3 regions of the Heyndrickxia acidicola genome follow, and region 2 is predicted to be linked to each of the others. Evidence: riboswitches for the same ligand, from Rfam matches in the RefSeq annotation. Region 2 holds a riboswitch; each other region holds the start of a gene.
What was found. A riboswitch is a leader RNA that binds a small molecule or an ion and turns the genes downstream of it on or off. The one in region 2 is predicted to bind preQ1.
Positions count from the first base shown of each region.

Region 1: it holds a riboswitch for preQ1, as region 2 does, so the genes downstream of both, queF (preQ(1) synthase) here and A5N88_RS12445 (QueT transporter family protein) in region 2, are expected to answer to the same signal.
Region 3: it holds a riboswitch for preQ1, as region 2 does, so the genes downstream of both, queC (7-cyano-7-deazaguanine synthase QueC) here and A5N88_RS12445 (QueT transporter family protein) in region 2, are expected to answer to the same signal.

Region 1 covers NZ_KV440953.1:2,870,924-2,873,193, forward strand. Annotated here, with positions in the region: gene A5N88_RS13450 (MATE family efflux transporter) at 1-275, shown strand, start outside; gene queF (preQ(1) synthase) at 452-952, opposite strand; PreQ1 riboswitch class I at 1,104-1,150, opposite strand; gene nagE (N-acetylglucosamine-specific PTS transporter subunit IIBC) at 1,218-2,270, opposite strand, start outside.
Region 2 covers NZ_KV440953.1:2,660,805-2,663,074, reverse strand. Annotated here, with positions in the region: gene A5N88_RS12450 (D-2-hydroxyacid dehydrogenase) at 1-669, opposite strand, end outside; gene A5N88_RS12445 (QueT transporter family protein) at 846-1,337, opposite strand; PreQ1 riboswitch class I at 1,348-1,392, opposite strand; gene A5N88_RS12440 (glycosyl hydrolase family 28-related protein) at 1,453-2,270, opposite strand, start outside.
Region 3 covers NZ_KV440953.1:1,058,692-1,060,961, reverse strand. Annotated here, with positions in the region: gene A5N88_RS04985 (DUF2087 domain-containing protein) at 1-502, shown strand, start outside; gene A5N88_RS04980 (GIY-YIG nuclease family protein) at 519-857, shown strand; PreQ1 riboswitch class I at 1,195-1,237, shown strand; gene queC (7-cyano-7-deazaguanine synthase QueC) at 1,288-1,947, shown strand; gene queD (6-carboxytetrahydropterin synthase QueD) at 1,949-2,270, shown strand, end outside.

The DNA of each region.
Region 1 (2,270 bases), 210 kb from region 2:
TTACTTTATGGAGCTATCTTATCTTTGGAAATACGCAAATCATCGGGGCTACCATGCGGGCGAGCGGTACTGTGTTATGGCCAACAATTTTTAGTGTTATCTCCATTTGGCTTGTTGAGGTTCCTATTGCGTATATCCTGTCTTTTCACACCACTCTCGGTATTAAAGGTATCTGGATTGGTTATCCCGCTGCCTTTATTGTGAGCCTCATGCTGCAATATGGGTATTATCAATGGGTTTGGAAGAAAAAGCGAATTACACGCATGGTAAGTTAAAATTCAGTTCAACTTGCCTCCAGCGATAATCAACCTGCTGGAAAACAGAGAGAAATAAAAAGCCTTTTCCCTAGAATTTAAATAGGGAAAAGGCTTTTTCTATCGAATAAGCTTTTATTGGAAATAAAACAATGAATCTGAAGCTCCCCACACTGTATGAGAGGCATCTTCACTCTTTAACGATTGTCCACTTTTTCTGGATACATATCGTGATTCATTAACCTGTGATCCGCCATCTTCTCGTATTTTGTACCTGGCTTTCCATAATTGCAATACGGATCGATGGAAATACCCCCACGAGGAGTGAACTTACCCCATACTTCAATATAACGGGGGTCAAGCAGCTTAATTAAATCGTTCATAATGATATTTACACAGTCCTCGTGAAAATCGCCATGATTGCGGAAACTAAATAAATACAGCTTTAAGGACTTGCTTTCCACAATTTTTTGATTTGGGATATAGCTGATATACATTGTCGCAAAGTCAGGCTGGCTCGTAATTGGACACAGGCTTGTGAATTCCGGACAGTTAAACTTTACAAAGTAGTCCCGCTCAGGATGCATATTATCTACTGATTCCAATACTTCCGGAGCATATGCAAAAGAATATTGAGTATTTTGATTCCCTAACAATGTTAAATCCTTTAATCCTTCTTTTTCTGTTCTTCCTGCCATAAAAAAGTCCTCCTTCAAAATGTACCTTTACATTTCATGAGAGGGTTCAATGAATATTTTTCCCATTCAACTGAAGATCTCTAGTAGTAAACCAACATAAATGTGGATAAAAAGAAAAGCCACATCCGTTATGGATATGGCTTTATTTCAGGTATCCATAGTTTTTTATAGAGGGTATCAGCTATGAACCTCTCCCGTTTGTGCGCGGGCATTTATTTTTATTTATAGAATATAGAAGAACAGCACATTCGTCAATAGAAAATCATTACCTGTATTCTATCTTCACCTTTTCCCCTTGCTTATAATGCTTATATTCCAGTACATTCACATATTCAGCATTTGTAAAAATAATAGGTGTTAAAATTGAAGGTACTTTTGATTTTAAACTTTCAAAATCAACCTCTACCAAGCGCTGGCCGACTTTCACCTTATCTCCTGTGCTGACATACGCTGTAAAACCTTCTCCATTCAGTTTTACCGTATCAACCCCAATATGGATTAATATTTCTGCACCCTCATCACTTGTAATGCCAATTGCATGCTTGGTCGGAAATACACTTGTAACGGTACCATTTACTGGAGAAACCAGAACCGTGCCGGATGGATTAATCGCAAAACCATCCCCCATCATTTTTTGGGAGAAAACATCATCAGGAACAATCTCGAGTGATACAATTTCACCATCTATTGGCATGATGAATTCTGCTTTTGACTCGGAACTTACCGGTGCGGATAGATTTTCGACCACTGTTTCATCCTTTACAGGAACTGTATTTCCCTCATTTCGTTTCATGGCCTCCGCGACAAACTCAACATGTGTCCCCACGATAATTTGTATATTGCGATTATTAATTTTCATATACCCTTTTGCGCCATGGCGTTTTAAAGCCGAACTGTCAACAGCTCCTGCATCCTTCACCTCAAGACGCAGCCTTGTTGCACAGTTATCAATGTTTGTAATGTTGCCTTTACCGCCGATATCCTGAATAAAATGAGAAGCCATAATATCGTACTTATCATTTCCTCTAACGCTTTCCATTCCTTCTTCTTCCAAATCCTCTTCATCTTCACGTCCAGGTGTTTTCAAATTCAGTTTTTTGATTAGGAAATAGAAAATGACAAAGTAGATAACTGCATAGACGATACCTACCAAAAGAAGCAGTAACGGTTTTTCAGCAATTTTAAAGTTTAATACATAATCAATAGCGCCTGCTGAAAATCCAAAACCGTCTCGAATTCCAAGTACATAGGTCAGTGCCATTGAAATGGCTGTTAAAACAGCATGAATTCCATATAGAACAGGTGATAAGAACATGAA
Region 2 (2,270 bases):
TGAAATCTTCATAAGAGAAAACTCTTTTGCCCCAAAGACATTGCGGGTATTATTTGTTAAGGGCAATGTATTGACTACATAATCACATTCTGGCAGTACAGAATGAAGCTCATCCATCACAGCTATTTTGTCCACATTTTCTTCATTTTTAAGGGAATTGCGTACACCAATGACCCTCATACCAAATGCTTTTGCTATTTTAGCGGTTTCTTTACCAATAGCGCCGATTCCCAAAATGCCGATTGTTTTTTCGTGAATTTCTAGCTTCAGACCGCTATGGTCCCATTTTTTCTTTTGTTGATTCCGAACATATTCAGGAATCTTCCTTGTTAGTGAAAGCATTAAAGCAAAGATTGTTTCAGAAATAGGATAAGCATGCACGCCGTTTGCGCTGGTTAATTGGATGTCTCTGGCTTCAAGCTTTTCGAGCGGAAGGCTATCAACGCCCGCACTCCAGGTTTGAATCCAGCGTACCTTTGATTCCTGTTCCGATACACTGGATGCTAGTTCCTTCTTCCAGCCAACAATGATTTCTGCATCCTTGATATGATTACTCCAGATAGAAGAATCCTTTCCGGCTATAACCTCCCAATCCTGCAGCAGCTCTCGTATTGCATTGATATAGTTTTCATCAATATTCTGTGTTATGACTACTTTTCTTTTTGCCATGCTGTCACCTCGTCTCATATTCTTCCATTCTATGTTATCAGAATGGACAAAGACAGAACTAGTAAACTGTCTTCCTTTCTTTAGAAAAATGCTTTTCGGCTGTCCAAGAAAAGGAAAGGTATAAAAAAAGCTGACTCTAAGGCGTTTGATGTTAGCCTTTTTGAGTCAGCCTGCTGTTAGGCTTCTATGATTTTTTCAAAATCAACTCTTTTATTAATTAAATACATAATGGGTGCCCCAATTACCAATACCGCAAATTCCCCGATAGCTGTAACAAGCCATGTAGCTATAAAAGGGAGATGAAAGGCAAGATGAAGCTCCAGTGCAATCAGGAACATTGTTATAGTAAACACTACAGTGTTTACGAGCATCCTGGCCCAAGTGGTTTTGATAAAACGGGAAGTAGCCATCGTGATTAAAAGAGATATGGCAGACTGTCCTACTCCAAAAACAAGATCATAAGCGACCATTGGAGAGAAAAATAAATTGGCTAAAAAGACGCCAATAACGATTCCGAAGAAATATTTTTTATTGAAAACAATCAGATGATTAAATATTTCGGGAACGCGAAATTGGAAACGGCCAAAGGCAATAGGCTGAATAATAAAAGAAATTACAACATAGAGAGCTGCCACAATGCCGTTTACAGCAAGTGTTTTTGTGTTCATTGAAAGATTCCACTCCTTAGTTTTTTAACGTGGGATGGTTTCGAACCACGTGAGGAATAAGATCAAAAAAATATCTTATCGTACATTAAAACGGCATGTCAATACAACAATGCACCTATAAGATTCTATTGGATGTTTTTCCGGCTATTGAAATAGGAATCTTATATCCCTGTATCTCGAGAGACGAGGCGTGTGCCACTGGATTTACAGATTTCATTCCATATTCGCCTTGTTCGCAGTCAGCTTTTACATTTTTGATCGATGCATGGACGTTTGCACCAATATCAATTCCTTTGGGAGAGGAATGGTCAATAGTTATGTTTGAAAGAATAACCTGATCTGCATGATTGTCTCCTCCGAATACTTTCAGGTCTGTGCCTGCTGTACTAAAATCGCGAAATGAAACATTCTGAAGCCTAATATTTTGTGCACGATATTGTATAGCAAGAACAGGATTTTTTTTATAATCATAATTCCGATCGCCAATTAAGGTGAAATGATTGATTGCGACATTTCGATAGGCAGAGATGACCATCCCACGTGGACTTGAATCAGTATAAAGATCCGAAAACACAGGGGCCATCGCCACAATACTGGTAGCCATGATATTGTAGGCTGTTTTGGATTCTGGATGTTCCTTGTAATGGTGGCCTATATGGCGGAAATTATAAGAGCGATTATCATGGAAAGAAAAGTGTCCAATAATTTGTACATTACTCGCTGCAGAAGAGTTATGGTGTGCCTTGATTTCAACGCCTCCAAAACAGCGTGCTGAAGAATTGTTCACAAGCCAAACGTTTTGAGAGCCATCATCAATTTCAAAACCATTAGAATTTGAAAAGCCTTTTTTGTGTGCCCTTCCACTGGGATCGCACATATGGGAATGGGTAATGAGGATATGCTGGCTGTGGTGTGTGGTAATTCCGTCATCTC
Region 3 (2,270 bases), 1.6 Mb from region 2:
TCTCTTAAGGCTGTTTTTTGAGGGGAAAAGTGATGCAGAGGTGCAAACAGAGCTTGGAATTGGAAGTGCGTCGACCATCAGAAACCACCGTTTTTCACTGAAGGAAAAAGAGAGGCAGGCTAAAATTTTCCTTACCTTAATGGAGCTATTAAAAGAAAATAATCTTCAAGGGCCAGCCATTCTGCCGTTGCCTAAAACAGCAAAAAACGTAGATGAAAGATTTAACGTTACAGAAACAGAAGCAGAGAAGATCATTCAAAAGTTCTTTCCAAACGGAATCAATGGACTATTAAAAGCTTTTCCGCCAAAAGAAAAGGCCAGATGGGTGGTTCTCAGAGAAATCGTGAAACGATTGGACCCTAAACAAAAATATAACGAAAAAGAACTCAATGAAGTATTAAAATCCGCATTTGATGACTATGTCCTTATCCGGCGTTATCTCATAGAATATGAATTTATTGACCGGAAGCCAGACGGGAGTGCATATTGGGTTAAAAATTGAGAAAGGGGTATAGCAAATGGAACGAAAAAAGGAACTGAAGCAGCAATTTAAAGAGGCCAAGATAGAAGCGGGCGTTTATCAGATTAGAAATCTGGAAAATGATAAAGTATATATTAGCAGCACCCGAAATTTCAAAACACTTACAGGAAAAAAATTCTCCCTTGAAATGGGGACGGAAACCAACAAGGCTTTGCAAAAGGAATGGAACACCTATGGAAAGGAAGCATTTGCTTTTGAAATTTTAGAAACGTTAAAGGACGACAATGGCAATATTGATAAAAAATATGCATTAATAAAGCTTCTTGAAAAATGGATGGATCAAATCAAACCTTTTGGTGAGAAAGGGTACCACTAAATCCCTTAGAAATACAGTACAACATACAGAAAACGATGTTTACAGTCTGCTATACTCTAAAGGGAGATACGATATAAAAAAGAACTTAGTAGGCTGGAAGGTTCTGAACATAGTATGAAGAGTGAGTACCTGCATTGGAATCAACTTACATTGAATATTGTTTAAAGCGAAAGTGACCAGATAACTACAGGAGCAGCTTACTAGTCTCCCGATGTAAGCACAAGTCCAAAATGCAGATAGGGGTAATAGCAATTGTGTATTTTCGGAAAATACTGTCATCTAAACGTTCACCCAAGAGTATGATATAGTATAAAGGGAAAATAAGAAGCCGCAATGGCGGCAAGAGGTTCTAGCTACCCTCTCAAAAAAACTAAGAGAACAGCACTGCTATCTTAGTAGTGCTGTTTTTCTGTTAAAAGGAGTATTTGAAATGAAAAACAAACGAGCGCTAGTCGTTTTTAGCGGCGGGCAGGACAGCACCACATGTTTATTTTGGGCTATGAAAAATTTTGATTATGTTGAAGCAGTAACATTCAACTACAATCAAAGGCATAGTCTTGAAATAGAATGTGCTCAAAATATTGCAAAAGAACTGGGAGTTAAGCATCATATTTTAGATATGTCATTATTAAATCAGCTTGCACCCAGTGCTTTAACCCGCGGGGATATTGAAGTTAAAGATGGTGAAGAAGGGGGACTTCCATCCACTTTTGTACCTGGACGTAATTTATTATTTCTTTCCTTCGCAGGAGTTCTGGCAAGCCAAATCAAGGCTGACCATATCGTAACTGGTGTGTGTGAGACGGATTTCAGCGGCTATCCAGACTGCAGGGATGTGTTTATAAAATCAATGAATGTCACATTAAATCTTGCGATGGACGGGCAATTTGCCATCCATACCCCATTAATGTGGCTGAACAAAGCAGAAACCTGGGAGCTCGCAGACCAACTGGATGCTTTCCAATTTGTTCGTGAAAAAACATTAACCTGCTACAACGGCGTTATTTCCGACGGTTGCGGTGAATGCCCTGCATGCAAGCTTCGCCAAAGAGGGCTTGAAGACTATTTGGCCAGCAGGGGAGGCAAGTAAGATGACTGAGTTTCGCATAGTGGATCACTTGCAAAAATACAACAAAGACATAACAAAAGAGCAGCTGAAGTACCACTCTAAGAGAGTGCTCGTGAGCAAAGAGTTTACTTTTGATGCCTCCCATCATCTACATGAATATGAGGGGAAATGCAAAAACCTTCACGGCCATACCTATAAAGTCATATTTGGGGTGAGCGGCTGTACTGACTATCGGGGATTAGTCATTGATTTTGGTGATATTAAGGATATTTGGAAAAAGGAAATTGAAATTTATCTGGATCATCGATACTTGAATGAAACCCTACCACTCATGAATACTACGG